Regions from separate parts of the Marinobacter sp. V032 genome, predicted to be linked through region 2. Evidence: predicted binding sites of a transcription regulator. Region 2 holds the regulator's gene; each other region holds the start of a gene.
What was found. Region 2 encodes FliA, which starts transcription of late flagellar genes. Its sites were predicted from a motif close to CTAAAGTTTNNNNNNNNNNNGCCGNTAA; they were not measured.

Region 1: the regulator FliA is predicted to act here: its motif matches at 7,135-7,162, upstream of flgM (flagellar biosynthesis anti-sigma factor FlgM).
Region 3: the regulator FliA is predicted to act here: its motif matches at 2,212-2,239, upstream of ACUN9X_RS01155 (methyl-accepting chemotaxis protein).

Annotation. Positions count from the first base shown of each region.
Region 1 covers NZ_JBQXYE010000002.1:345,336-355,625, reverse strand. The annotation lists gene ACUN9X_RS13195 (NADAR family protein) at 1-316, opposite strand, end outside; gene ACUN9X_RS13190 (IS3 family transposase) at 374-670, opposite strand; partial or broken gene ACUN9X_RS13185 (IS3 family transposase) at 667-1,263, opposite strand; gene ACUN9X_RS13180 (transposase) at 1,227-1,535, opposite strand; gene ACUN9X_RS13175 (hypothetical protein) at 1,688-2,107, opposite strand; gene ACUN9X_RS13170 (hypothetical protein) at 2,252-2,752, opposite strand; gene ACUN9X_RS13165 (hypothetical protein) at 2,848-3,291, opposite strand; tRNA gene ACUN9X_RS13160 (tRNA-Ser) at 3,887-3,977, opposite strand; gene ACUN9X_RS13155 (CheR family methyltransferase) at 4,271-5,101, opposite strand; gene ACUN9X_RS13150 (chemotaxis protein CheV) at 5,148-6,086, opposite strand; gene flgA (flagellar basal body P-ring formation chaperone FlgA) at 6,350-7,066, shown strand; gene flgM (flagellar biosynthesis anti-sigma factor FlgM) at 7,216-7,533, shown strand; gene ACUN9X_RS13135 (flagella synthesis protein FlgN) at 7,541-8,011, shown strand; gene ACUN9X_RS13130 (pilus assembly protein PilB) at 8,108-8,848, opposite strand; gene ACUN9X_RS13125 (peptidylprolyl isomerase) at 9,118-9,768, shown strand; gene mnmC (FAD-dependent 5-carboxymethylaminomethyl-2-thiouridine(34) oxidoreductase MnmC) at 9,777-10,290, shown strand, end outside.
Region 2 covers NZ_JBQXYE010000004.1:50,283-60,572, forward strand. The annotation lists gene ACUN9X_RS16085 (chemotaxis protein CheW) at 1-518, opposite strand, end outside; gene ACUN9X_RS16090 (ParA family protein) at 570-1,352, opposite strand; gene motD (flagellar motor protein MotD) at 1,627-2,412, opposite strand; gene ACUN9X_RS16100 (flagellar motor protein) at 2,428-3,168, opposite strand; gene ACUN9X_RS16105 (protein-glutamate methylesterase/protein-glutamine glutaminase) at 3,168-4,292, opposite strand; gene ACUN9X_RS16110 (chemotaxis protein CheW) at 4,310-6,499, opposite strand; gene ACUN9X_RS16115 (protein phosphatase CheZ) at 6,513-7,307, opposite strand; gene cheY (chemotaxis response regulator CheY) at 7,322-7,708, opposite strand; gene ACUN9X_RS16125 (RNA polymerase sigma factor FliA) at 7,848-8,594, opposite strand; gene ACUN9X_RS16130 (MinD/ParA family protein) at 8,663-9,475, opposite strand; gene flhF (flagellar biosynthesis protein FlhF) at 9,643-10,290, opposite strand, start outside.
Region 3 covers NZ_JBQXYE010000001.1:243,992-254,281, reverse strand. The annotation lists gene ACUN9X_RS01165 (potassium channel family protein) at 1-246, shown strand, start outside; gene ACUN9X_RS01160 (mechanosensitive ion channel family protein) at 265-2,052, opposite strand; gene ACUN9X_RS01155 (methyl-accepting chemotaxis protein) at 2,356-4,041, shown strand; gene ACUN9X_RS01150 (BMP family ABC transporter substrate-binding protein) at 4,383-5,450, shown strand; gene ACUN9X_RS01145 (amidohydrolase family protein) at 5,569-6,933, opposite strand; gene ACUN9X_RS01140 (ABC transporter substrate-binding protein) at 7,659-8,678, shown strand; gene ACUN9X_RS01135 (isopenicillin N synthase family dioxygenase) at 8,683-9,678, shown strand; gene ACUN9X_RS01130 (urate hydroxylase PuuD) at 9,796-10,290, opposite strand, start outside.

The sequences.
Region 1 (10,290 bases), on a different contig from region 2:
GACATGTGTCCCATTTTGCTTGATTGAAACCTTTAACCTCACGCCCAATAGCTTTTGCTTCTCCAGGATTAGTCGCGGCCAAAAGTCTTTTTGCAGCATCGCAATCACCAAAGATAGAAGCCTTGCGGTACATCATGTAATGCTCAGCCGTCATGAAACACTTGCCTTCGCATTTGAATGGCGCGTCATACCATTGACTGAAGCAGCTTTTCGTCACGCCGATTTTTGGCTTCTTGTGTCCCCAGAAATACACATACTTCACTCTGTTGCCGTGATTCACGTATTCCGCCAGTTCCTCTCTACTCCTGATTTTCAATCTTACTCCGTCGCTATTTGATTCCGCTGGTCCTACCCACGAAAAGTAGACACTCGGTTATGCGCATCTGCGCTCGTATTCCACCGGGCTGAGATAGCCCAAAGCGGAGTGTCTTCTCGTTCGGTTATAAAAGATTTCGATGTACTCGAAGATAGCGGATTTGGCCGCTGCGATCGACTCGAAACACTCAGCGTAGATCAACTCCACCTTAAGCCGACTAAAGAACGATTCCATCGGAGCATTATCCCAACAATTCCCTTTACGACTCATGCTCGGTACACAACCCCTTGAACGCAGGTAATCCTGGTAACCTGTCGACCGATACTGAACACCACGATCCGAATGCACAATCATCCCGGGTTCACCTCTCGGCGTCCATAGGCCATGCTCAGGGCATCGGTAATCAGTTGCTCTGTCATGCTCATATCCAGCGACCAGCCAACAATATGGCGCGAGTACAAGTCCATCACCGTCGCCAAATAAAGCCAGCGGCCATTCACCCAGATGTAGGTAATGTCGGTCGTCCACTTCAGGTTTGGAGCCGGCGCTGCAAACTGACGCCACAGCAGGTTGTCTGCCACGTTCGTCATCGCCTCAGACGTGCGACTGTATTTAAATGCCTTGCCGTTGCGGGCTCGAATAGCCTTCTCCCGCATGATTCCGGCCACATAGTTAACGGAACAGGGAACACCGGTTGCGCTCAGCTCCTGGGCAATCCGGGGAGCACCATAACGAGCTTTAAAGCTGGCGTAGGTCTCCATGACGGCCGCCTCCGTGACCACTCTGCGCTGTTCCCTGAGACTCGCTGGGCGCTGTTTCCAGCGGTAATAGCCGCTGGCCGAAACCTCCAGCACCCGACACATCAATCGAACGGCATACGACTGACGAAACTGATCCATCAGCGCGTACTTCACTCTTGGGACTTGGCGAAGTACGCAGACACCTTTTTTAGAAACTCGTTCTCCTTCCTCAAAGTCTCCATTTCGCGCTTGAGCTTGCGCATGGCTTCGCTCTCCGCCTTGGAGTAATCGACGCCATCAACGGCATTGAACTGCTTATCGGACAGGCGAGTAAACTGGCGACGCCAGTTGTAAATCTGGCCAGGATGAATGCCCAGTTCACGGGCAACGGACGCGGCTGTGCAGCCCGGTTGGTCGGCTCTTCTGACGGCTTCCCGGCGGAACTCTTCGGTGTACGCCTGGGTCTTCTTGCGGCTCATAAAGCACCTCCGTGCTAGGGGCAACCCTAACTATAGAAGGTGTCTACTGTTCATGGGTAACTCGGATTTTTAACGCCTGCAGCATGCGCTGCTTTGGAATGGAGGCGAAGCCGCAATGGAAAAGACGTCGCCATGCCTGCGATGGTTAAATATCAATGGGTTAAACGCATATCTTTGGAGAACCGCTCGTTTAGTTTCCCAAATTCCGCCGCAAACCAGCGCATCTGATCAGCTTTCTCTTGTGCGTGTGTTGATGGTAGTTCGTCTTGATGCCACTCACACATGTCGATCGACCGCTGCCATACCTCCTCGATGAACTCCATGATCTCTTCATCGAAAAGGAACGAAGCACCTTTTGTTTCGACTAGAAATTGCTGTTGCTCTTCTTCATTCGGATAGCGCTTCCTTACTACCGCCCCCATATATTCTCGCACCGACTCGTAAATCGCATAGCGTTTTTCGAATAGTTCTATCTTCAGTTTTTTTCGGTTGGTCCGATATTGCTGGATTGCGATATAGGATCCGAGAGCGGCTAGGGCAATCGGGATCAATGCGGTAAAGAAATCGATCACAATATTATATTTGTGCAGAAACGCGACTATGGTGAATCCTCCGTATATTTAACGCCTGCATAAACGGCGGCTTTTACGCAGCGAAGCGGAGAAAAAGCCGTCCGGTGGAGGACCTTTAGGCCCGGAACGTATTTAATGCTCTGGTTAGCTCTTTTCCGAGTTCTCCAGCTCCTCTTGGGGCTTGGGCCTCAAATTTTCGTAGATTCTTGAAACAGTCTCTTCAGGGACATGAGAAATGGTCTCTGGGTTACTTGAGTCCTTTAACCAATTTCTTGCTTCTAGCATGCAATTGAAAGCAAACCATGCGGCTGCCACATAAAGCCAATCCGCCTGTAAGAGCGAGTTAATACCAAAAAAGAAAACCATGATTAGAATGCCAAGCATCACCCACCGAGCGGCCAGAAGCATCGCAATTGATGCTCCATAACTGGCTAGCTGAATATTGCCTGAGCGAATGTATTCTTTGTGAAGCACATGCTTATGCACATCAATTTCTGAGTATGCTTTTGAGAAGGCCGCACCACTTGCCTTCGCTTTTTTGACGACTTTTTGAAGCAGCCAAGAGCTGATGGCGAAAACCGCAGAACCGAGAATGCTTTGCTGGAAGGGAGACAGCCCTTCAATCCAACTAAAAATTAGATCCATACTGCTTCCATATTTAGAGCTAACGCGAAGATAAGCGGCGGCCCGACAGGGACGTCCGGTGGAGGCCAACGGCCGGAACGAACTTAATCGACTTGTTAAGCATTTACGACCGCACTGACCACTGGCGCTTCTCGGGTTATTACATGAAACCAATCATCACCGGTCATTACTTCGAAATGCATAAGCTCTCCAGGCATAATGTCCATGAGTAAAGTTTCGTTTCTTACATAGTCAAGCAGAGTGGAAGACTTGTATTGGCCGACGACACCTTCGTCACGAAACTGGTGGTCAGTGGTCTTATGAGCGCACTCATCAAAAGCTTGGAGTAGAACAACATCATCAAAATAAACCCTAAATCTTTCTCCTTTTGGCTCTACTGCGTAGACGCCTTTAATTTCTATCCCATCGCCCAAGTCTAGGTCTTGTTTTTCATCTGACGTCACTCCGCAGACTAGTTCGATAGTCAATGTGCTGCCCTTGTAGATACACTTATCCACAAGCCATTTTTGATAGTTCTCTTTGTCTAATTCAGATTTCATACTGATGCTTAACAGTGGTTAGATAGCACGCTTCGTTATTGCACAAACCTGACCGCTTCATGATTACGCACAATCATCGAACGCGTTACCTACCTATAGATTTATAAAACAGTAGCTTAGCTGAGTGCTCCATCCTCCGCCATGTAATCATTTGACTTCTATGATTCGCTCACACAATCGTACTGTACAAATTTGAAAAGGACCCTCCACGCTTGGCTATTTTTCTCCACCCCTGTGGCGTTGGTTCTGTCCTATATATAGTCCAGGGTTGGAAATATGGTGGGTGATCCAGGATGTCTCCCGTTAAGGGTTTTGATCGCGGAGAGTTCCGGGGTGAAGCGCAGGGCGTGATAGTGACTCTCGGCCGTTTCTGGCTGAATTCAGGCAATAAAAAACCCGACACTAAGGTCGGGTTCTTTTATTGGCGGAGAGGGAGGGATTATTCGCAGCAAAGCTGCTCACCCCTTCGGGGCCGTCGTCGCTTTGCTCCGACGTTCCTGCGCAGGCGTTGCCTGCTCCGGTCGAACCGCGAGGGTTCTTCTACTCTGCCCAATCGGCCAATAAAAAACCCGACACTAAGGTCGGGTTCTTTTATTGGCGGAGAGGGAGGGATTCGAACCCTCGAAACGCTATTAACGTTTACACACTTTCCAGGCGTGCGCCTTCAGCCACTCGGCCACCTCTCCAATAACTGTGTCTGATTTTTGCCGCGCGGTGTATCGATTCAAGCTCGAGTACACACTTTCCAGACGTGCGCGTTATTCGCTGCTTTGCAGCTCACCCCTTCGGGGCCGTCGTCGCTTCGCTCTGACGTTCAGTCGGTCGTTCCGACCTTGGTGTCAGCCACTCGGCCGCATCTCCAATAAACTGTTTCAAACTGGCGTGCCAATCTGAGGGCGCAAACTCTAATGGTTTTCGGTATTTTTGGCAACTCAAAATCTGCAATTTGCTGAAGAATCAGTAGCCAGCGTTTCCCTGACTACTTTTTGCGGTAGATGATGCCCGGGTTGCACTGGACCATTTCGTATAGATCCGGCAGACCGTTGAGTGATTCCGAGGCGCCCAGAATAAGATAACCACCTGGATTCAGGGTGGCGTGGATGCGGGTCAGGATGTCGCGTTTGAGATCAGCAGAAAAGTAGATCAATACGTTCCGGCAGAACACCAAATCGAACTTGCCGAGCATGTACCGCTCAAGCAGGTTGAGTTCTTTGAATTCCACCATGTTGCGTATTGCCGGCTTGATTTGCCAACCGCCGGACGGCAGCGTTGCAAAAAAGCTTTTTTGACGCTCGGGCGAGAGCCCCCTGCCGATCGCCAACATTTCATATTCACCTTTGCGAGCAACATCCAGCACGCTGCGCGAGATATCCGTGGCGGTTATTTTGGCGTCGCCCTTTAGCTTGCCGGGCTTGGTGCGGCGGAACTCATCGATGGCCATACCAATCGAGTAAGGTTCCTGCCCTGTGGAGCAGGCAGCAGACCAGATTCGCAAACCTTGCGACGTTTTGCGCTCGGCGAACTCAGGCAGCAATTTGTCGCTGAGAATCCGGAAAGGATGGGTGTCCCGGAACCAGAGCGTCTCGTTGGTCGTCATGGCATCGATGACAACTTCCTTGAGCGGACTACGTCCCGGGCGCTGCAGGTTTTTGACCAGATCGCCCAGGGTGTCGTGACCGTTGTCTTCAAGGATCTTTCTGAGACGACTCTTGACCAGATACTGTTTGTTTTCACCTAACAGAATGCCGCAAGCATCCTGCAGGAACGTTTTGAAGGCCTCATATTCCTGGGGAGTAATTTCAGCTTTCATTGGATCTCAGTTGTGGTGAAGACGTTCAAAGTATACGGCACGCGGTTCAGGCGGATCGCTGGTCGATGATTTCCATAATCCGTTCAGCCAGTTCATCGGGGCTGAATTTCGCCATGAAGTCGTCTGCCCCTACTTTCTGGACCATTGCCTTGTTAAACACACCGCTCAGTGACGTGTGAAGCAGGATATACAGCGACTTGAGATTCGCCACTTCCTTGCAACGGGTGACCAGCGTGTAGCCGTCCATTTCAGGCATTTCGACATCCGATATCATCATCGCGAGATGATCGGAAATATCCGAGCCATCTGCAACTAGCTCTTTGACGTAGTCCAGTGCCTGCTTGCCGTCATTACGCAAAACAACATCAAAACCGATGGCCCGTAGGCAGCGCTCCACCTGCCGTCTTGCGACAGATGAATCATCAACCACGAGGATCGGGCGGCTGACACTGCGATCGGTTGCGGCGCCTCGAGTGACGAGCTCTTCGCCCACGTCTTCACGCAACGGCGACACTTCGGAGAGAATCTTCTCTACATCGATGATTTCGATCAGTTGTTCTTCGATGCGTGCAACGGCAGTGAGGTATACGTCTTTACCTGCGCCTTTGGGCGGCGGACTGACATCTTCCCAGTTGAGGTTCACAATTCTGTCTACGCCGGCCACAAGAAAACCCTGCGTGCGGCGGTTGTATTCGGTAATGATGATAAAGCTGTCGGCAATCTGCTCAGCCGGGATGGCGCGCATGCCGATAGAGAGCCCAAGATCAATAATAGGCAAGGTTTCGCCTCGAATATGGGCCACCCCCCTAACTACCGCGTTGCTCTTTGGCAGTGATGACAATTTCGGGCACTGGAGGACTTCCTTTACCTTGAAAACGTTGATGCCGTATACCTGTCGCCCCATTAGGCGAAACAGCAACAACTCGAGGCGGTTCTGCCCCACCAGTTGCGTGCGTTGGTTAACACTGTCTAGAACACCGGCCATAACGTGGCTACCTGTTTGTTTCTGTCTCAATGGCGCTTACAACCCTCGACACGACAATCTGTGAGAAGTCCGATGGGTTGCCAGCACTGTCTGTTTACCTCGGATATCGCCTTTGCCTGGCGCCTTAAAATGTCCGGCACAGATATTGCGAGGTGACTACTCATTACTATCGGCAATCACGGGGAGATCTTTAGCGCTCCCATCCCGGTAATCGCCCAAAAAAGCGATGAATCTACTCGCAAGCATAGGACATACTTCGCAAAATGCGCATCATCATTTTACGACTGTTTACCTGTATCGCCCTGCTGTGCGCCAGCCTGTCGTCGGCAATGGCTGTCGAAAAAACGACGCCGGAGGTCATTCAGAAAGCAGCGCGTCAATTCCTTGACCGATTTACTGAAGACGCCCGTGCAAAAGGTCAGACGGTGACCTACACCCTGGGCACACTGGATTCACGCATTCGCCTTGCGCCCTGCCCGTCTGGTCCTGACATTTCGTTTTCCAGCGACCCGATGCGCTCAACTCAGCCAACGCTGGAGGTGCAATGCAATGACAAGCGTCCATGGCGCCTCTTTCTGTCGGCAACTGTCAGCATGCAGGGCGACGGCCTGATTGCCGCGCGCACGCTGACCCGCGGCGCACGCGTGACTGCAGACATGATCGAGGCCAAGCCGATTGTGCTCAACGATGTGCGCCGTGGCCCGATCACTGACCCGCAGACCCTTATTGGCATGGAAGTTCGGCGTTCCGTCAATGCCGGCACTGTATTTACAGCCGACATTGTGACCGAGCCGGATGCGGTCACCCGTGGCGATCATGTTATCATCGTGGCGCGCTCAGGCCCGGTTGAAGTGGAATCCAGGGGTAAAGCGCTGGCAAACGCGCATGTGGGCGAACAGGTTATGGTTGAGAATCTGCATTCATCCAGAACGCTCAGGGCCACTGTCACCGGCCCCGGTCGCGTCGAAGTGCTGATGTAGGCAATTCAGCAACAACTTGCCGATAAACGGCATAACATTGCCGCTTTGGAAATTTTTGAAAATTTATATTAAAGATTGTTGGGGCTCGGCCGATACGAAGATTAATCGGTTTACTACCCAGTAACTCATTAATCACTGCAGGTATCATTATGACAGTTGACTTTAATGGAATTGGCCAAGGCCAGGTCAACTCCAAAACCAGTGCAAACACAGGTAAAGCGGCTACTCCAGCCCCTGAAGCCCCGCAAGAACAAGCAAAGGCTCAGGCAACACGCTCGGACAGCGTCAGCCTGAGCAGCCAGGCGCGTGACCTCAAAAAACTCGAGGAACGTCTGGACAGCTACCCCGAAGTGGATGACGCCCGGGTTGAGCAAATCAAGGCCGCGCTTGCGGACGGTAGCTATAAGATTGATGCGGAACAACTGGCCCAGAAAATGCTAGATATGGATAACAGCATTTTCGGGTGAGTAAGTTATGGCCGCAATTAATGAATTAAAAGTACTACTCCAGAAAGACATCCAGCAGCTCCGGCACCTTACCGGGCTGCTGGATAAAGAAAGACAATCCCTCAAGTCTTCCGATATGCCAGCCCTCCAGGCGCTCACTCAGGAAAAGAACCAGATCCTGAATGACGTTCGCGAACGGGCGAAACGCAAAATCCACCTGCTTGTCGATATGGGCTATAACCCCAAAATGGGCGAGCCTTCGCGCTTTATCCGCAGCGCCGGCCTTACCGAACTGAATGAACTGTGGGTGTCCGCAGCGGGCCAACTCAAGTCGTGTCAGGAACAAAATGCGGTAAACGGCAGGATTGTCGGTAACCTTCAACTACGTCTGGGCAGGCTGACCGAGATATTCAGAGGTTGTGCTGATCAGGCCAAACTCTATGGTGCCAGCGGTCAATCGACTGCAATGAGCCACAAGACCGTACTTGCGAGCGCCTGACGCTTTTCCGGGGCTGGACAACACCGCTCAGTCCCGGCTTACATCACACTTCCCTTCTTGTTTCAGTTTCAAATTCGTTGCGCAGCGGCCTTTCGCTTAAGGACGGGCGTAGATGGTCATGCTGGACGACGGATCGAAACGGATATTGTGAAGACTCACATTGCCCATCGACGGCCCTTCACTGCCACTGACGCGGATGTTATCCATCTGAACAAGTTCAATGCGATCCGGCAGGGCCAACTTTAGCCCACCATCGGCGAGTAGTTCGTACCGGGGCGTGTCTGCGTTGTAGTGAACACCGGTGATCGTGAGCTCCGAATCAAGAAAGTTCAGGATCGGCACAAAGGTGTTGGCCACCAGCTTGAGGTTCTCGATTGCATCGACAGCCGCATCGTTGCCGGCTTTGGCTTCACCAGGCATCTGACGAACACGCTCTATGCGATCAATCAGTGAATCGGACCCCTGACCTGCAACCCCCGCCATATCGTCATCACTTAAAGGCGACATACCACCGTTTTCTGCAAACAGCTGCCCTGTCTCAGGCTTTGCCAGTACCGGCGTGGCTACAGTGGCTGCAAGCGACACCACAGGCTGCAGAGGCATAGCGAACATTGCGACCAGCGCTGCCGTGTTGCGATACCGGCTTTGATGCTTGAGGACACGCTGAAGGTCACGCTCTGTAAGCCAACCTGCTGCTATCAGGACCTCACCCAGCATGGCGCCAGAGGCACGTTGCTGAGCCAGTGCATCTTGCAGCACCGCTTCAGAGATATAGCCACGATTAACCAGTAAACGCCCCAACCGGGATTTTTCTTGTTTACCCTGATTTATTTTCACTTTGTTCCTCCAAGGTCGCTTGCATAGAGCTTCCCCAAGCATGGGTCCAACTAACCGGTCTGTACAGAAACTGATCGAGTCGTTCGGTAACACCCGGTGAGGTAACGCAAGCAGCCTGTAGCGCTGACAACAATTGGCGTGCTTTTGTAAGCCCTCAAGCGAAATCTGTGACATCCCTTAATGATTGATATGCTTTGCGCATCGGCTGGCAGAGAGAACTTTGCTAAACTCCCGCCTGACAACAATGATCACATCATGAGGTTTCACCATTGGCTAATCTATTTTTCAAAAACAGTGTTAAACCTTTTCGTCGTGTGACACTGGTCCTCGGAAGCGCCATTGTTGCTTTCGCATTGAACACCGCTTATGCCGCCACCCCTGCAGAACAGGCCATGCCTCAGGTCGAACTCCAAACGACGGAAGGCAATATTACGATTCAACTGCGCCCGGATATCGCCCCAAAGACTGTGGACAATTTCCTTGCTTACGTCCGCGACGGGTTTTATGAAGGTACTATCTTCCACCGTGTCATCCCCGGGTTCATGATTCAGGGGGGCGGATACCAGAAGACTCTGAACAAGAAGGAAACCAAGGCGCCAATCGCACTTGAAACCAGCAAGTCCGCTCGCAACCTGCGCGGTACGATCGCCATGGCCCGCACTAACGATCCTGACTCTGCAACGTCCCAGTTTTTCATAAACCTTGTCGATAGCCGGTCACTCGACGCTGGCGTTCGCGGCGCCGGCTATGCTGTTTTCGGCGACGTTACCGAAGGCATGGGCGTTGTTGATGCTATTGCCGGCATGCCGACAGCCAGTCGCGGATTCATGAACGACGTTCCGGTCACCCCCGTGATCATCCAATCAGCACGCGTTGTCGGTGGCGACGACCAGAAAACTGATGCACCTGCCGAAGACTGACATTCTTAATGACCGCCGCCACACCATCACCCTCCATTGAAACAGATACGATTCACTGGAGGGATGGCCACCCCGTTTCATCCCGCTTCGACGCCCCTTACTTCGTTCCGGATAATGGTCTCGAGGCAATTCGTAGCACCTACATCAACCTGAACGATCTCCCTGCCCGATTTAGCGCGCTGGCCCGGGGCGAGGCGTTTGTGGTGGCAGAATCGGGGTTCGGCACCGGCCTGAACTTTCTGGCGACCTGGCAGACCTGGCGAGCCAACGCACACCCCGAAGCCCAGCTCCATTTTGTTTCAGTTGAGCCTTATCCATTAACAAAGCAAGACCTGCAGCGGGCGCTCGAATGCTGGCCCGAGCTTGCCCAATATGCAGACCAACTGAAGGCACACTATCCGCCTGCGGTCCGCGGCGCGCACCGTTTGCTGTTTGATGGTGGCCGGGTTCGGCTCACGCTTTACTTTGGCTATCCCGTCGAGGGCTGGAATCAACTCCGCTTTATCGCAGACGCGTGGTTTA
Region 2 (10,290 bases):
ATCGCACCCAGTAATACCAGAGGCACCGCTAACTGTAGCCCCGCAACCCGGAAGATCAAACACTCGAATGCATTCTCTGCCCATTCTGGACGGCCCTGGGTTTCCGGCATGGCGACCGGGGCTGGCTGCGGCTTTTCTGCGACAACAACCCTCTGCTTCTCAGCCTCGCGTCGCGCCTTGATAGCTGCGGCAGCCTGGCGGGCCCGTTCACGACGTGCAGCCCTTTCGACCGCCAGCGATTCTTCACGTCGGCGCTGCTGCTCGGCCTGTAACAATGCTACCCGCTGCTGCTCAGCCAGAACGCGATCGGCGCGAAGACCCTCATCAACAACGGGTTTCGCCTCAGCGCTATCCGCTATATCGCCAACATCAACGCGCTCCGCTGAATCAGAAGCAGCCTCTTCCGGCACAACCGTGTCCACAGACTGGGTTGTCGCCGAATGTAGCAGCTCATCCAGATAGTGCGTCAGTGCCGACGTAGGGTCGGCATAGGCTGTCTTCTGATGCTGTTTTTCCATCACCAGGCGCCCGTCATTCTGCTATACCGTCAACAATATGACGCCGAGACATCATGCCCGCTCCTTCTCCTGCGAAAGCAAGTCGTCCAGCAGGCGTCGATAGGCACGAACGCCGTGGGTGTCAGCGTAAAGCGCAGAAGGTACCTGCCCTTGTTCACTGGCATCCCGGAACTTGGTATCAACCGGAACGGCAAAGCGCCAGAGTTCGTCCGGATAGGCTTTGCGCAGTGCGTTCAGGCTGTGCATCGACGCCTGGGTGCGGCGATCAAATAATGTCGGCACGATCGTATATGGCAGCGGGTTGTTCCGGGAGCGCATAATCATTTGCAGCGTGTTGATCATCCGCTCCAGGCCTTTCATCGCAAGGAACTCGGTCTGTACCGGCACAATAAGCCGCTGCGATGCCGCCAGAGCATTGACCATCAACACGCCCAGTGACGGGGTGTTGTCCAGCAGCACGTAATCGAAATCATCCCAAAGCTGAGCGAGTGAGCGGGAAATAATCAGCCCCATACCTTCAACGCCGGCCATTTTGCGCTCAAGCGTGGCCAGTGCCGCACTGGCAGGCAAAATCGACAAGCGTTCGCAACTTGTCGGCTGAAGCAGCTGGGCAGGCAAGCCTTCGGGTACTTTTCCCTGATGCTGGAACAGATCAAAGGCACTGTGGGCGAGACGATCCGGATCATAGCCGAACCAGCTGGTCAGTGAGCCATGGGGATCCAGGTCGACAACGAGCACACGTTTGCCGGATTCTGCGAGCAGCCCGCCCAGCGTCACCACAGACGTTGTTTTACCGACACCGCCTTTTTGATTGGCGACCGCCCAGATTCGCACGTTGAATTCTCCTGACACCGCTAATGTTGTCACCAGCCCGATAGATTGCAGCCCGCCGAATCCGTGGAAGACCTTGAATGGGTATCGACAGATACCCCGGAAACTTTAGAAGATTGAAGCCCGACAGCGGAAAAGGTCTCATGCCGGCAAACAACGTCCGTTTATGACACCACACTGACGACTTTACCCAATGAAGGGCAAAGATTTGCCTTTAACCGGGCTTTCTACTTAGGACTAATACAGATTTTGTGCCAGCTTCCTGGATGGGCGAAATTTAGCGTACTGCGCCCCTGATACTGGCATCCCGGGATATCAGCAATACAACCCGACGGTTCCGCTTGCGGCCTTCGGTCGTATCATTTCTCGCCACCGGCTGAAACTGCCCGTAGCCAATGGCCGCCATGCGCTGCGGGTCAACTTTGTTCATGCTCAACAGACGCACAACCGCTGCCGCCCTGGCAGCGGACAACTCCCAGTTTGACGGAAATGCCCGGGTCTGGATTGGGCGATCATCGGTAAAGCCCTCAACGCGAATGGCATTGTCCTTGTCCGCCAGCACTTTCGCGATAGACTCAATCACCGGAAACGCGTCGTAATGGGGTTCCGCATCGCCTGAACCGAACAGCAGGCTGTTTCTCAGCGTCAGTTCGATCCACTCATCATTGGTTTCGACCGATATCAGCCCCTGATTAATCAACTCCTCAAAGGTATCGCTCAACTGGTTCGCCATTGTCCTGAGGGCGTCGGTTCGCTCCGCTTCTTCCTCGGCGGTATTCGCCGGAGACTGGGCGACTGGCGGCCTGATAACGGACTCGTCGGGACGATTGTCGGGCTGAGAAACGCGTTCGCCCACGGCAATGGGAACTACCGAACGTTGGGGGGCATTGAACACGCCGGTCAGTGTTTCAGACAGCACTTTGTACTTGCCCTCGTTGACCGAAGAAACGGAATACATCACCACAAAGAATGCGAACAGCAGGGTTATAAAATCAGCGTAGGAGATCAGCCAGCGCTCGCTGTTATGCATATCCTGTTCTTGTCTACGCCGCCGTTGCCGCATTGCGATCACTCCGGTTTACTGGATAAACCCGCGCAGGCGGAGTTCAATGGAGCGGGGATTCTCCCCCTCTGCGATCGCGATAATCCCGTCTATCATCATGTCCTCATAACGGGACCGCTGACGGACGATAGACCGCAGCTTGTTAGCAACAGGAAAAAACAACAGGTTGGCGAGGGCGACCCCGTAAATCGTCGCCACAAATGCGGTTGCGATGCCGGCGCCGAGCGTGCTGGGATCTTCCAGATTGGTCATGACCTGAATCAGACCCATAACCGCACCGATGATGCCGATCGTTGGTGAATAGCCTCCCATGGCTTCGAACACCCGTGCAGCTTCCAGATCGCTCTGTTCGCGCGAATCCAGATCAACTTCCATAATATTGCGTATGGATTCAGGTTCCGCACCATCGACCAGCAATTGCAGGCCTTTGCGGGCAAACTTCTCCGGTTCTTTCTCTGCCAGCCCTTCCAGCCCCAGCAAACCCTGTTTGCGAGCCCGAACGCTCCAACTGATGACCTTGTCGATCCCGTCTTCGAGACCGATATAAGGTGGCACAAATACCCAGCGAGAGATCCCCGCAGCCCGTTTGAGTATGGGCCATGAGGTTTGCAGAATGGTTGCTGCCAGCGTACCGCCAATCACAATCAGGGCCGCGGGGCCGTTGAACAGCGAACCAAGAGCACCGCCTTCCAACAGGTTACCGCCAAGCAAGGCTGCGAATGCGAGAATGACACCCAGTATGCTGAGAAAATCCATCAGCTCACGCCTTCGGTCAGCCGTGGACAAAACTCTTCCAGCGACAGCACTTCATCGCTCAGTCCCGCCTTCGCTACAGCCATCGGCATGCCATAAATGACGGATGATTTCTCATCCTGCGACCAGACAACACCGCCGCCCTGCTTCACCATCCGGCAACCTTCTTTTCCGTCGGCGCCCATCCCGGTCAGGATGATGCCCAGGGTTTTACCGGGATAGCTGCGAGCCAGGGACCCAAACGTGACATCTACACAGGGCTTGTACGTCAGGCGGTCATCACCCGGCAATATCCGGACACGGCCGTGAGGCCCCTTGTTTTCGATCATCATCTGCGTGCCACCCGGCGCCAGCAACGCAAGCCCGGGCCTGAGGCTATCGCCGTCTTCTGCCTGTCGGACCTCGATCTGGCAAAGCTTGTTGAGGCGGTCTGCAAAGGCTGGAGTAAAGCTGGCAGGCATATGCTGAACCAGCACGATGGGCGCAGGAAAATTTGAACGTAATCCGGTGAGCACCCGCTGAAGCGCGATCGGTCCACCGGTTGACGTGCCGATTGCCACAACACTGAAGTGCCGTGGTGCCGCCCGCCGGCCAGGGCGCGCCGGTTCAGGGTTCGCAGCTGCGGACGCCCGGCGAACCGGCGCAACCGGTCGTTCCGGTGCTTGCGGCGGAGGTGTTCTGCCAGGAGCGGAGCGGGCTGCAGGTGACGGCGCCGCGCTGGTGCCGGGTCGACTGCGGGCAACACTGACAATCCGGTCTTTCAGGATGCGCTGCAGGTCGCTGGAGTCGCGGGCAATTTCTTCAAAATTCTTGGGCAGGAAATCGACAGCGCCGGCATCAAGCGCATCAAGGGTGACCCGGGCGCCTTCGTAGGTCAGCGACGAAAACATCAGCACCGGCACCGGACGCCGGCTCATGATCTCACGAACCGCGGAGATGCCATCCATAATCGGCATCTCATAATCCATGGTGATCACGTCTGGCTTGAGCGATTCCGCCATCTCAACGGCTTCACGACCGTTGGTCGCCGCACCGATAACCCGAATGTTGCCAGACGCATTCAGTATCTCGGTCAGCCGCTTGCGGAAAAAACCCGAATCATCAACGACGAGGACAGAAATCGTCATGCAGGAGCCTTATCAGATTAGCCGTAGTGTTGAAGCAGACTGGGTACATCAAGAATCAGTGCGATTCTGCCGTCTCCGGTGATGGTGGCGCCTGACATACCAGGGGTGCCGTTCAGCATGCGGCCCAGAGGCTTGATTACGACCTCCTCCTGGCCAACCAGCTGATCCACCACAAAGCCCACCCGTTTGGTACCCATTGCCACAATGACCACATGGCTTTCGGTCGTTTCAGGCTCACTGCTGGCGCCATGCACCAGCCACTTCTTGATATAGAACAGTGGGAACACCTTGTCCCGGACCACAATACATTCGCGCCCATCGACAATGTTCTTCTTGGTCAGATCAAGGTGGAATATCTCAACCACGTTCACCAGCGGCAGAGCAAACGACTGGTCTCCCAGCATGATCATCAGCGTCGGCATGATCGCCAGCGTCAAGGGCACCTTGATGACAATGCGGGAGCCCTTGCCCATCGACGACTCGATGTTGATCATACCGTTGAGCTGGCCAATTTTGGTTTTGACCACATCCATGCCAACGCCACGGCCGGACACATCTGAAATCTGCTCCTTGGTTGAAAAGCCGGGCGCAAAAATCAGGTTAAAGCATTCGGTTTCTGTCAGGCGATCTGCGACATCCTGCTCAAACAGCCCTTTCTCAACCGCCTTTCGGCGCAGGACATTCGGATCCATCCCCGCGCCATCGTCTTCAATCACCAGCAGTATGTGATCACCTTCCTGCTCTGCAGACAGGGTGACAAGGCCGGTACGCGGCTTGCCCGCTTTTTCCCGCACATCTGGCAGCTCGATGCCGTGGTCGACCGAGTTGCGCACCAAGTGAACAAGCGGATCCGACAAGGCCTCAACAAGGTTTTTGTCGAGATCGGTGTCTTCACCGTGCATCACCAGATTGATTTCTTTTTTGAGGTTTCGCGCCAGGTCCCGGACAACACGGGGGAAACGGCCAAACACCTTTTTGATTGGCTGCATCCGGGTCTGCATTACCGCCGACTGGAGATCGGTTGTAACCACGTCCAGGTTGGAGACGGCTTTTTGCATGTGCTCGTCTTCACTTGCTCCCCCCAGACGCTGAAGACGATTACGCACCAACACCAGCTCGCCCACCATATTCATGATGTCATCGAGGCGTTTGGTATCAACCCGCACCGTCGTCTCGCCAGCCGCCGCAGGCGCAGTTTTGGCGTCGGGTTCATCGCCACGCGCAGCGGGCGCAGCCGGTTGTTTGGCAGGCTCAACTTTTTTCGCTGGCTCCGCTTTCTTCTCGGGAGCCGGCTTGGCCACTTTTGGCGCAGGTTTTGGCGCCTCAGGCTTTTTACCTTTTCCGTGCAGGTCGTCCAACAGTGACTCGAATTCGTCATCGCTGATCAGGTCGTCGTTGCCGCCTGCTGCACTGGCTTCAGGCTCGGCTGCCGCAGCCTTGAACTGGCCTTTGCCATGAAGCTCATCAAGCAGCGACTCAAACTCGTCATCGGAAATCTCGTCGCCGCCCGCCGCTGGCGCACTGGATTCAGTCGCAGGCTTTGATGCAGGCGCGCCGCCGGAGTGCTTCCCTTTACCATGCAGATCGTCAAGCAGGCTTTCGAACTCGTCATCGGAGATCTCGTCTGCGCCACCACCGGTTGCAGGTTCCGGCGTTGCTGCCGGCGCATCCTTACCCTGAAGCGCATCCAGCAGCTGTTCAAACTCGTCGTCGGTAATATCCCCGTTCTCGGCAGCCGGTTGCTCAGGCTCTGAGGCTTCTTCGGCCACAACAGATTCAGGCTCAGCCTCAACTTCAGCAGCCGACTCGCCCTCGACCTCAGGTTCGGCCAGCGCGTCAAGCGCTTGTATCAGTTCGGGAGCGGCGGGTGTAGGGTCTTCCTGGTTGCGGACCTGATCAAACATCAGGTTGACGTTGTCCAGTGCCTCAAGCACCACGTCCATTAATTCAGAGGTCACTCTGCGTTTACGATTACGCAGTGTGTCAAACACGTTCTCGGCGGAATGGCAGCAACCCACCAGCGCATCAAGCTGCAAAAAGCCGGCGCCGCCTTTTACCGTGTGGAAACCGCGGAAAATGGCATTCAGCAACTCACCGTCGTCCGGATTGCGTTCCAGATCGACCAGTTGTTCAGACAACTTCTCCAGTATCTCGCCAGCTTCTACCAGAAAGTCCTGAAGAATTTCTTCGTCAGCATCAAACGCCATGCGGAATCCTCACTCAAAATCCCAGACTGGACAGCAGGTCATCAACATCGTCTTGCCCGGATACGACGTCTTCGCGCACTTCGGCATTCATTTGCGGGCCTTCGCCCTTCTCGATACCCGATTTTTTGGATGCATCGGGGCCAAGTTCATGCACGGTGCCGGTGATCTTGTCGACATGGCTGGCCATCACCACCAGGCTCAACATCTGATCTTCCACTTCTTTCACCAGCGCGGTGACTTTCTGAATCACCTGACCTGTCAGGTCCTGAAAATCCTGAGCCAGCAGTATTTCGGAGAGGTGGCCATAGAGTACTTCTGCGTCAGTCGCCGTTTTCTCGAAATAAAGATCGAGGCGGTGGTAGAGTTCGCGAAACTCGTCTGCTTTCATTTCACGCCGGCGCAACTTTGCCCACTCTTCGCGAAAGGCTCGCGACTGCTCGATCATGGCCTGCGCCTTGGGCATCGCCTCTTCGACCAGATCCATCGTGCGGTTGGCCGCTTTGCCTGTCATCTGCACCACGTATGCAAGGCGATCGGACGCATCTGACATCTTCGACAGTGCTTCGTCCTGTTCGGCGTTCTGCGGATCAATCTGAAAATTGCGAATGGCTTCGTGCAGACTCCGGGTCAGTCGCCCCACTTCCTGATAAAGGCTCTGATCGCGCACATCATTCAATTCGTTGATCAGGCCCATCGCTGCAGCATAATTGCCGGCGTCAACCTGCTCTTTGAGCTGATCGGCCTGAAGGTGCAGCTTTGCAACAACGTCAGCATCAAGCGCGCCTTTATTGTTCGTTTTTTTGCTCATGATCGACGCTCAGCTTACGACTGGATTCGTTCGAAGATCTTCTCGATCTTTTCCTTCAGCACAGCGGCCGTAAATGGCTTGACCACATAACCGTTGACCCCCGCCTGCGCCGCCGCAACGATCTGATCGCGCTTGGCTTCTGCCGTTACCATCAGCACTGGCAAGCTTTTCAAAGCATCATCAGCCCTTACCGCTTCCAGCAACTCGAAGCCGGACATGCCGGGCATATTCCAGTCGGTCACCAGGAAATCATACTTGCCGCTTTTCAGCATCGGCAGCGCGGTGTTGCCATCATCGGCTTCATCGGTATTGGTAAAGCCAAGATCCCGCAGCAGGTTCTTGATGATCCGACGCATCGTGGAAAAGTCGTCCACGATGAGTATTTTCATGTTCTTGTCCAATGGGACCTCCACTGATTACAGTCCGCAATGCAAGGGGTTATGACCTTGCAACCAAGTCTAGCAGTCATATCCAAAAGCACAGTCTATTCGTTAAGAGCAGTGCAATCTGTATGAAATTAGTTACCAAACGCTAAAAATTTCAGGTACTTAATTCGTCTTGCCAATCCGCCAGCCTGGACTTGAGCCTCAAAGCCGCCTGGCTGTGTATCTGACTTACCCGACTCTCACTGACCCCGATAACAGCACCAATCTCTTTCAGGTTCAGTTCTTCCTGATAATAAAGATTGAGCACCAGCTTCTCCCGCTCGGGAAGCTCATCAATAGCCTCGGCCAGATTCTTGCGAAACGCACCTGAAGAAATGTTTTCGTAGGGCGCATCCGCAACGGCATCTACATCGTCTATCGGCAGCTCGCCCGATTCATTTAGCTCATCGAGACTAAATAATCGGCCGCCGCTGCTATCAGCGAGGCATGAGTAGTATTCGTCGAGGGACATTTCCAGCTCGTCCGCCACTTCAGCATCCTGGGCTTCACGCCCTTTGCGGTTTTCAACGGTGCGGATAGCCTGGGCGACACGACGGGCATTGCGATGGACGGAACGAGGCACCCAATCGCCTTTGCGGATTTCGTCAACAATGGAACCGCGAATGCGGATGCCGGCATAGGTTTCGAAAGAGGCGCCTTTGGTTGCCTCGTATTTCTGGGCGGCTTCAAGCAAGCCGATCATTCCGGCCTGCATGAGGTCTTCAAGCTGCACTGACGCCGGCAAACGGGCGAGCAGGTGAAGGGCGATTTTTTTGACGAGCGGCGCATGTTGCTCAACGAGCTGATGGGGACCGCGTTCGCCGGTACGATTATAGATTCCCAGGCTTTTTACCAACGTCATGAGTCCGGATTACCTGTTATTGTTCAGACGACCTTCATGCGGCTGTGCTCTTGGGATGGGGCACAGTCTCAGGCATCTACCAGACGTTCAATGAAGAACTCAAGATGCCCGCGCGGCGAGGATGGCAATGGCCATGCGTCCACCTTTTGGGCCAGCGCCTTGATAGCAAGTGAGGCTTTGGCGCGAGGATAGGCGTCAAGCACTGCGCGTTGACGTTGCACCGATTTTTTGACCGCCTCGTCATAAGGCACTATGCCTACATATTGTAGCCCAACATCAAGGAAACGTTCGGTTACCCGCGTGAGCTTTTCATAGAGGTGCTTTCCTTCCTGCTCATTGCGTACCTGATTGGCAAGAATACGAAAACGGTTGGTGCCGTAATCCCGATTCATCAGCTTTATCAAGGCGTAGGCATCAGTAATGGAAGTGGGTTCATCGCAGACGACCAGCAGAAGTTCCTGCGAGGCACGCAGAAAACTCACTACAGATTCGGAAATACCGGCAGCGGTGTCAACAATCAGAACATCGATCTGATCGCCCAATTCGCTAAAAGCATTAATCAGTCCGGCGTGCTCCATGGATGACAGCTGCGTCATGCGCTGAGTGCCTGACGAGGCCGGCACAATTTTTATACCGCCCGGGCCATCAACCAGGACATCCTTCAGGCTGCACTCCCCCGACAGGACGTCAGAGAGATTGTGCGTTGCGGTGACACCCAGCAGTACGTCGATATTTCCCAGGCCAAGATCAGCATCCAGTACGACAACCCTGCGCCCCATCTGGGCCAGTGCAATAGCCAGATTGACAGAGACATTGCTCTTGCCAACGCCTCCCTTGCCGCCTGATACGGCGATTACCTGAACCGGGTTTGCTCTACTCATACCGGATGCGGTCTCTCACGACGAATTGGATCCATATGGCCGGCGCTGTGCCAGCTACTTTTGTAGTCTCGCGCCTGTTTTACTCCAGACATCCGATATCTGTCAGCCGGCGTTATTCCTGTACTTTATCCCTGTACGTTCTGTTTCTGCGCCATCATTGTTTCCGGTCAGGCACCTTCGGCGGCAGGCGCAAGCTCCCGCGCTTCGCGCAACCTTTCGACACCCAACTTGACGAGCGATACGGCCTGCGCCGAATGGATATCCTCCGGAATCTTCTGGCCATCTGTAAAGTACGCCACCCGAAGCCCGGTTTCCATAGCAAATCCAAGTACTTCGCCAAGTGTCAGTGCTTCATCAAGTTTGGTCATGATGCAGCCCGCCGGATTCGCCATCTTATAGCAATGCCATGTGGATTTCATAATACGCGGCTGACTGGTCGCCGCCAGCACCAGGTATGGGCGCACCGGGTGGTAGCTGGAAGCAAGTTCATTCAGTTGCTCCTGGTGCCCCCGGTCTGATTGAGTCAGGCCTGCAGTGTCAATCAAGACCAGTCGTTTATCCGACAGGTCATCAAGAATCTGATCCAGCGAGTGGCTTTCGTCAACAACCCTTACCGGCACGTTCAGTATGCGGCCAAACACAAATAACTGCTCGTGGGCCGCGACCCGGTAGCGATCGGTAGTGACCAGTGCAATTGAGTCAGCACCGTGACGCAACACGTAACGTGCCGCCATCTTGCCGATAGTTGTCGTCTTGCCGGAACCGGTAGGGCCGACCAGTGCCACAATACCGCCCTCTTCAATGACTTCCTGCTG
Region 3 (10,290 bases), on a different contig from region 2:
GCTGTGCTGATTCTTGTACTCGGTTTATGGGCCGGCCGGATTGAAGGCTGGCGCTGGCAGGACGCGCTCTACTGGGCCTGCATCACCGGTACCACAGTCGGCTATGGCGACCGTGTGCCCAAGCGCAGCATACCCCGTTTTCTGGCGGTGGTGATCGCGCTGGTCGGGCTGGTGCTGAGCGGGCTGGTGGTCGCGATTGCCGTCAGCGCAGGGACCGAGGTGTTCAGTCACCTCGGCCGCCACTGACCGCAATCGCGCGTGCCCTTACGATGACCTGTCTTTTGGCAGATTAGGTTTGGGTGACTTGTTGTCCTGAGATCGGGTTTCTTCCGGATCGTCCCCGTTGCCCGTCTTATCGCCGCCGGCTGTGTCGGCAGGCGGCGCAGCCGGAGCCGCGTACCAGGCTTCTTTGGGCACCAGTTTGGGTTCTTCCGGGTCAGCAATATAGGATGGCGTCATAATGGCCACGCCATATTCGTTGAACACGTCCAGTATGTTGCGATGCAATTCGGCATAGCGATGGAACCTGTGCGCCGGCTTGTCGACATACACATTCAGTTCATACACCACGGCGAAGTCGCCCAGCTCCTTCTCTAGCACGAAGGGAGCGGGTTTGTTGCGGATGTTGCGGGTGCGCCCGGCGGCCTCTTTCAGCATGGCTTCGACCTGCCGCCAGGGTGTTTCGTAGCCGATACCGACGGTGGTGTGCAGTACCAGACCATCGCCGGATGATGACCGGCTCAAATTGTTGACCGGGCTGTTCAGAATCAGCGCATTGGGAAGCACAATTTCCTCATTGCGCACGGTGCGCAAATGGGTCACCAGCAGCCGCGTTTCCTCCACTACACCAGTGTATTCACCCACCGAAATCAGATCGCCGATCCGGAATGCCCGCCGATAAGTCATGGCATAGCCCGCAACGATGCTTGATACCGCCGAAGACGCGCCCAGTGAGACCATAATACCGAGCAACAGCGACAGCCCCTGGAATGCGGCGCTGCCGGAGCCGGGAATATAGGGATAAGCCAGCACCGCGGTAAGCAGAATGACGAAGAAGCGCAGCAACTTGAATGTGGGCTGGGCCCATTCAGGGTCAAACTCGCCGAGTTGAACGCGCCCGCGCTCGACGCCTCTGAAAAACAGGTGCATCAGCTTGATCAGGTAACGGGCGACGGCAATCAGAATGATCAGGAAGATCAACTGCGGCAGATAGTTGATGAATGCCACCGTAATGGAGGTCAGCGGATCGACCACCATATTGAGCAGGATATTGGCGGTGGACCGGGTCCAGGGGAACTGGTACAGCACAAACTCGACACACAGGTAGGCGAGTATCAAAACCGTTGCCGTGCGGATGAACCTGAGCAGGCCGGTGACAGCGCCCCAGATGTTTTCTGCCCGAACCACCTCGAACGACTCGATCTTCAGGTCTTGTACCCGCCGCTTGTATCGGGCTTCAAGAAAGGCCAGCAGACGCCGGAACAGTACAATAATCGCCCAGATAAGCACGCCGGCGATCAGCACTGCCGCGCCGGCGTATAGCAGGGCCTGAAACAGGTACGCGGATGTCCGGTGGCTGCGATAAGCAGTAATGGCGCTGGCAATCCGGGTTTTGAATACTTCACTTACTTCTGCAATCGGTGCGCCTTCGATACTTGCATCGATGGGGAAAATCACCAGCAACCGGCGTTCACCTGCCATGATGTTGACGCGGTTGTCGCCGCTGACCAGCTTCACGTCCTCCGGCGCGATCCCGTCATCTCTGGCGGCTTCAGCGATGCGGCTGGCGACGTTGCCGGCCCGTTCTGTCGACGGGAAGGAGTTGGTGCCGGCGAGGCGAAACAGGACTTCACCGTCAATGGTGACCGGTGAGACGTCGGTTTGTGCTGGATCTATATCGTCATCCTGAGCCTGCGCCGGCGTTACCAGACCGATCAGTCCGAATAACAACAGACACATCGCCAGAAGTTGTCTGGTGTGACGCAAGAGTTTGGGGGTGGAGGTGCGACGCTGCGCCTCAGGGCCTTGAGGCGTTGGCTTGTCTGGATACATCCTGAATAAGGTCCTTGCTGAGATGCGAATACCTTAACTATGGCCCGAAATTGAGAATTTTCCTGCCTTTTTACCAGAATCTGTCGCATTCGCGGATCACAGCGCGTGCCTCGCTCAGCAGGGACGTTAAACGGTTTTGTTATGACTGTGTAACTTCGGCTGAAGAAATCTGCGCAATGGCCGCTATAGTATGTGGTGTTTGCATCTATCTCGCCCCAGCGCCCCACAACTTGGCGCAATGGGGCCCGTGATACCACCACGGATAACAAAAAACTGTTTAGCCATACCTACGGGATCCTGACAATGACAATACTGAACCGGCTGCGCATTCGCTCACGTCTGATGCTGGCGACAATCGTACCCGTACTGCTGACCGCAGTTGTAATGAGCTGGATGACTGTGAACCAGTTAAAGACCAACGGTGACCACGAAGTCGAACGACTGCGTGAACAGATCATGGAAGCTCGCCAGGAAGGTCTGAAGAATGTAGTCGAGGCAGCCCGATCGGCGGTACTTCAAGCCAAGAGCGATCCCTCGCTAGCCGAATCAGAAGCAAAGACGCAGGCCCGGGATAGAATCCGGGCGATCGGCTTTGGCAACAACAATTATGTGTTTGCCTATAGTCGCGACTTGATCAATCTGGCATACCGCCCCGACCCGACTAAGGAAGGGCCTGCATTGTTGCGTGACAATGCGACCGTTCGGAAACTGGTTTTGACGCTGTTTGATGCGGCCGAAAAGGATGGCATACATGGTTATGAGTGGGCGAATCCAGCGTCGGGTAATACGGAACCCAAGGTGTCCTATTCCGTCGTTATTCCCGGCTGGGACTGGTTGCTGGGTGCGGGTGTCTATGTCACGGACATAGACCAGAAAGTTGCAGCGGCCCGGGAAGAAATCGATGCCGAAGTGGTCAGTGCCATGACATCCATTTTGTTGGCGACACTGGTGATCGTCGTTATCGCTCTGATACTCGGCGGTTTCGTGGGGCTGAGTGTCACACGTCCGATCCAGGCTGTAAGCCAGACCATGCGCGAAATTGCCGAAGGCGAGGGTGATCTGCGTCAGCGGTTGCCGGATGAGGGTAACGACGAGCTATCGGAGCTTGGGCGCCGCTTCAATGCCTTTACCATCAAGATCCAGAACACAATCCGTGAAGTGGGCTCGACGACCGATCAGGTTGCATCGGCGGCTGAAGAACTGAGCAGTGTGGCCAGCGAAACCCGCTCATCGGTGCAGGAGCAGGGTTCTGAAACGGATCAGATTGCCTCGGCGATCCATGAAATGTCGGCCACGATTCAGCAGATTGCCGGCAATGCCAATTCCGTAGAATCGGCCGCATCGGATGCTGACCGCCTGGCGAAAGACGGCGGTGAAACCATTACCCACGCCCAGTCGGCAGTGAACGCTCTGTCGCAAGAGATCGCCCAGACCGCCAGTAACATCGACAAGCTGGCGGAGAAGACGGATGACATCCAGCAGGTGCTGGACGTGATTCATGCGGTGACCGAACAGACCAACCTGCTCGCGCTGAACGCTGCGATTGAGGCGGCCCGTGCAGGCGACCACGGTCGGGGATTCTCGGTGGTTGCAGACGAAGTGCGCCAGCTTGCCCGGCGCAGTGCGGAATCGGCCGACCAGATTCGCGAGATGATCGATGGCTTCACGACCGAATCGCGGGCTGCAGTTGAACGGATGCAGGCCTCCCGGGCACGTTCCGGTGAAACGGTTGAGCGCATCAACCACGCAACGGACACCCTGCGTACAATCGAGAAATCGGTCGGGCAGATTCACGATCAGGTGACCCAGATCGCCACTGCTGCTGAGGAGCAGAGCCACGTTTCTGAAGAAATTAACCAGAACGTCGTGCGAATTGTTGAAGCGGCTCAGCGCAGTGATACCGGCGTCACCCAAACGACTGAAGCGAGTCAGGAACTGGCACGACTCAGCGAAAACCTGCGCGGCCTGATCAGCCAGTTCAAAGTCTGAGGGCGTATACCGCTCGCCATACCGTTCCACGCCCTGCCTGCAATATAAGCAGGCAGGGCGCCTTCTTTATGCTCACTTTTGGTGCTGCTCGTCATACTCTCTGGTATTTTCTGCTACCTTAAAATAGCTAACTGACTCTATATCAGTGGTTTACTCGATTTCCTGAACATTTGGCCAGCTTTTTGCTCGATGCAAAGAGTAAAGAGTGATGACAATGCCAATTCACGTTCGGTGCTGGTCACCGGTCGGGAACAGGTCCTAACGGCTCCGGGGTGGAGGCACGCTGCTGCCGTAACGTGGATAAGTACTAAAAAAGTAATTCATAACAGGAGAGTGCACGTATGCGATTGTTTAAAAAGCTGGCGCTGGTGGCCGCACTGGTTCTGCCGATGCAGGCCTTTGCTGAAGACCCGATGAAAGTCGGTTTCGTTTATGTCGGACCGGTGGGTGACCACGGCTGGAGCTACCAGCATGATCAGGGGCGTCTGGCTCTTGAAGAGCACTTCGGCGATAAAGTGCAGACCACCTATGTAGAAAATGTCAGTGAAGGGGCTGATGCAGAACGTACCATTCGCAAGCTGGCGCAGGCCGGCAACGACATTATCTTCACCACGTCGTTCGGTTTCATGAACCCGACCGCACGGGTAGCAAAAGAATACCCGGATAAAACCTTCCTGCACGCGACCGGCTACAAGCGGTCAGAGAATATGGGAACCTACCTGTCCACAACCTACGAGGGCCGTTATGTTTCCGGTACGGCTGCGGGTATGGTTACCAAGACCAACAAGCTGGGATTCATTGCATCCTTCCCGATTCCTGAAGTGATCCGCGATATCAATGCTACCTTCCTGGCAGCCCGCAAGATTAATCCTGATGTTGAGCTGAAAGTGGTCTGGGTCAGCACCTGGTTTGACCCTGCCAAGGAAGCGGATGCCGCCAATACTCTGATGGATCAGGGCGTTGATGTGATTATCCAGCACACAGACAGTCCGGCTGCGATGCTGGCAGCCGAAAAACGCGGCATCTGGGCAGTAGGCCAGGCATCGGACATGTCCCGTTTCGGGCCCGAAGCGCACCTGCTGTCGGTAGTGGATGACTGGGCGCCGTACTACATCCAGACAGTTCAGCAAGTTATGGACGGCACCTGGAAATCTGAAGACTACTGGGGCGGCATCCATGAAGGCGATATCAAAATCGCCAGCATCAGTGATCGTCTGACTGACGAACAGCGCAAGAAGATTGACGACACCATCGAAGCCATTGGTAACGGTTCACTGCATCCGTTTGCCGGCCCGTTGAAAGACCAGTCAGGCAAGCTGCGAGTGCCTGAAGGCAAGGACATGACGAAGGAAGAGTTGGCCGGTATGAATTGGTATGTCGAAGGTATGACATCGACTCTGCCGAAGTAAGAGGTTTCAAGGGCAATGACCGCGGGAGATCGCACTTCCGCAGTTATTGCTGTCTCCCTTGGCCCGACGCATCTCTGCGCCGGGCTTTTTTGTGGGTGTTAAATTGGTCCCGGAGTGGTTAGCTGACCCGCGCCAGCAGAGTGTTCACGCTGGCCTGCACACTTGCCACCAGCTCGGCCTCATCCAGCCCCTTCACCTGCCCGTCCCGCACTACCGGTTTGCCATTGATAAAACTGTGCTTGACGGCGGTGGGCTCGGCACAGAGCAAGGGCGCCATCAGCGGAGTGTGAACACCTGAAAAGCGGGGTTTACGAATATCGTACAGCACAAGGTCAGCAGCCTGACCGACTGCGATCTCGCCCAGGTCGTTGAGTCCCAGCAACCTTGCTCCGTCCCGGCTGCCCCAATGGAGAACAGTTTCCAGATGGGTCGCGTCAGGCCCGTGAACGGCGCGGTGAAGCAGCCAGGTCAGGTTCAGCTCCTGCAGCATCGACCCGGACTCGGACGAGGCTGAGCCATCAACGCCGATACTGATGGGCGCGCCTGCCTGCTGCAGTTCAATCACCGGCGCGACGCCGCTGCCGAGTCGGCAGTTTGAGGTGGGGCAGTGGGCAATGCCCGTGCCGGTAGCTGCCAGCTTGCTGATGGCGTAGTCGTCGGCCTTTACCAGATGAGCAAACCAGACGTCCGGGCCCAGCCAGCCGCAATCAGCTGCGTAATCAATAGCCTTCATGCCATATTTTTGCAGCGACTGCTGCTCGTCATAGTCCACTTCCAGCAGGTGGGAGTGACGGCGGATACCGTGCTGGCCAGCCCATTCGGCAATCGTTTTCAGGCTTTGGGGTGAACTGGAGTGAATCAGGCTGGTGGGCGCTGCAACCAGCTTGCGCATGGCATTGCCGCCTTCCTGATGGTAACGGGTGCGACTGTGTTCCATCCGGCTCATTACCTGATCCAGTGTTTCCGGCACAACACCGCCCCGTGCCATGCCCTTGTGGCTGCCCTGCTCGGTTGCACTGCCCCGGCACAGCACCAGTCGAATGCCGAGATCGTCCGCCGCCTGCCAAACGGCATCTTCCAGTTCCTGCGACGTGTCCCGGTGATAGAGATAGTGATGATCAGCGCAAGTGGTTGCGCCCGAGCGGAGCAACTCGTAAAGGCCCAGGCGGGCGGCGTGGTACATCAGATCAGGTGTGATATGAGGCCAGAACCGATAAGGCACGGAGGCAAGCCAGTCACCCAGGCCCTGGTTAATACCGCCCGGAATCCCCTTGAGGATAGATTGCGCCAGATGATGGTGGGTGTTGACCAGCCCGGGGTAAATGACACACCCACGGGCGTCAATGATCTGCTCCGGGTAATCGTTGGTTGGCGTGAGTTGGCGGCCGATTTCGGTGATCCTGCCGTCGGCGATCCGAATGTCTGTGGCACTGGGGTGCTGTTCTGAAAACAGCGCGATGGCATTGCGAATCAGGTAGTTCATGGTCATTCCTCTACTGATCGGACCCGGTAAGGCCCGAATCTGAAAAAAAGAGCAATGTCCCGGTGCCCGATAAGCTGGCTGCAAAACGTTGTGGGGCAGTCGTTCTGCAGTAGCCTCTTCAACTTGAAGGCGGGGTAACCTGACCGCTTCTACTCTTGAAAACGATGGATTAAGTGCTGCCTCATTTATGTTGCAGCGCTCTGCACTCTTGAGCACTTATGCAAAGCAATAACCTTTCCATTTCTCTGAAGCCCGGCCCGTCCGGTCTACCGTGTTATCACCGCCCGTAATCCGGTGCTTTATTTCGCAGCACGGTCGCGTGATTGTGGATTATCTTGGTGCAGTTTGAAAAGCTGTCCGGTTGGTCAGGGTGGGGTGCTTTCCTGTCAATGCTATGTGGCGCGCGGGTTCTTCAGTTCTGGCATGTCGGATGCTTTGTTGAAGTCAGGTGATGGACCCCTGAGAAGGCTCGGTGCGCAAACGCATTGATCGCCCGGGGTCCTGCCTGAACGTGACTGAGTAGAAGCGGTCAGGTTCCTTCACATTCAGGAACCCGGGCATTGCTCATCGCGCGACCGGCTTGCTATAGGGCAATGGCGGAGCGTGATGGCAAGGGTGATCCGGTTCCGACCTCCACTTGCTGTGTGCTCTTCGACTGTCGCCACGCCAGACCGGTTTCATTGATGGCGCGTGATGCGCTGATTCTGACACTCGGAGACTAGCAAATGACAAGCATGAAAAAGGCATGGGGATTTATCCCGAAAACACTGGTGCTGGCGGGGATGATGATGGGCTCGTCAACGCTGCTGGCGGCAGACAAGGTCACCTTCCAGCTTGACTGGCTGCCAGGCGGTGACAAGGCGCCGGTTTATGTGGGGCTGGAGAAGGGCTTCTTTGCAGAGCAGGATCTGGATGTCAGCATCTCTCAGGGTCGGGGTTCAACCGATGCCCTGACCAAGCTGATGACCGGTCGTGCCGATGTGGGTCTTTCCGACCTGGTTGCATTGCTGCAGGCGCGAGCCAACGACAATATCCCGGTAAAAGGCATCTATTCGGTCTTCAGCGAAGCGCCTCATGCGTTCTACACCTTGAAAGGATCGGGTGTCGACAGCGTAAAGGATATTGCCGGCAAGACTGTAGCGACCTCGCCGTTCACCTCGTCAAATGTTTTCCTGCCCCTTTTGCTTGATATTAATGGTGTCGATAAGGACAGCGTCAAACTGGTCAAAACCGACCCGGGGGCACTGAACCCGATGCTACTCACCGGCCGCACTGATGTGGTGATCAGCTGGATTACCGATAAGGAAAAGTACGCCGCTGTGGCGAAGACTGCTGGCAAGGAATTGCAGGTGTTGCCCTGGTATGACGCGGGGCTGAAGTTCTATTCAACTTCGGTTATCGCCAGCGAAACATTTCTCAATGAGCGTCCCGATGTTGCGCGTCGATTTGTAAAGGCCTACGCAAAAGCCGTCGAGTACACCTGGGCTCACCCCAATGAAAGCGGTGAAGCTGTGCATAATGTCGTGCCGGAAGTGGATGCCGCGCTGGCAGCCGATACCATTCGCTCCATCGAATCGCTGGTGTATAACGAGGCCAGTTCAGAGCAAGGTATGGGTGTTTTCAACCCGGAGCGCCTTGCGACCACCTGGAAGTGGACGGCTCGTGCACAGGGTATTGATGTCGCATCGTTTGATCCGGAAACCGCGGTGGATCGTTCCTTCATGCCTGAGCCTGCGGCGGAGTAAGACAATGAAATACGGGATGAAAGAACTCGAATTCGAAAGCACACTTGGCGGTGAAGGCATTGAAACCGACCGGCGCCAGATTCCATTGATCGACCTGAGCGATTTTGCGAACCGCCGCGAAGCGATCACCGAGCAGCTTTGGCAGGCAGCGAGCGACGTTGGATTCTTCCAGCTGGTGAATCACGGCCTGGATATTGAACGGGTTCGCGAAGCGTTTGCGGCAACCGAAGCCTTCTTTGCGCTGGATCAGGACACCAAAGGCCGGTTCCCGCTCAAGCAGGGGCTCAATGCCGGCTGGGAGTTCATGTCGCAGGTGCGCCCCTCAACCGGCACGGCTGACCAGAAAGAATCCTATCAGGCGACGCTGCCTCATATGGATGATCTCTGGCCGGGCCAGACGACTTTGCCGGAGTTCCAGCGAATTATTCTGAATTTTGAACACAGTGCCTGGCAGGTGGGCATGGCGATTCTGTCGTGCTTCGCTGACAAACTGGGCTTTGAACGCGACTTTTTCACCAGGGCCCATGATCGCAGCTCACCGGAATATCAGAGCACCCTGCGCCTGTTGCATTACCTGCCGATGGCGGACGACGCGCAAGCGGAGCCGGGCATCTGGCGCGCCGGTGCCCACACCGACTTTGACTGCCTGACGATGGTGTTCCAGAAAGAAGGCCAGGGCGGTTTGCAGGTATGCCCCGGCAAGGACGCACGTAGCAGCGATCAGCAGGAGTGGAGCAGCGTGGTGCCCCGTGATGATGTCATAACCTGCAACATCGGCGACATGCTGATGCGCTGGAGCGACGACAGACTGAGATCCACACTGCACCGCGTGCGGATGCCCAGGGCCGGTGAATACCGTGGCCCGCGCTACAGCATGGCGTTCTTCTGCCAGGCCAATAAAGACGTCATGATTCAGGGGCCGGAAAAGAAATACCCGCCGATTTCGGCCCGGGATTATCTGTTGCAGCGGATCAACGCGAACTTTGCTGCGAAGATGTGATGGCGGCCAGCCATTGAACTGGCAATTAAAAAGCCCGCAAGTTCGTGAGAACCTGCGGGCTTTTTAGCGAGCACAACTTGGTGGGCACAACCCTGTCATGGGCCCATAGCCCGTTAATTACTGAGTGGGTTGCTGTAACCAGCGGCCCAGCATCTTCCGCTCCTCCGGTTTCATTCCGGTCATGTTCCCCAGCGGCATGTACTGACTGTTTACCGCCGCCTGCAATACCTTCTCCCGGTGCTGCTTCACCGCTTCCAGAGAATCAAACGCGATGCCGGCAGGGGGTGCCTGAAAGGCGGGGCTTGAGGGCACTTTTGCATGGCAGCCGGTGCAGTGGGTGTCGATCAGCGACTGAATATCGGCGTCGGTCACTTTGGTATCAGAGCCGGATGGGGTTGCCGGAACGGATGTCGGCGATGGCGCCAGCACGCCGATCAGGATGACCGTCATGATCGCAGCAATCAGCAGGATCGATGGCCGGTAAACGCCCCTGTGTCGAAGGTTGAAAAAGTGCCGGGCGAAAGCGGTGATAAAACCAATCGCTGCCAGCACAGCCCAGCCGTATTCGTGGCCGTAGAACATCGGGTAGTGGTTGCTGATCATGATGAAGAT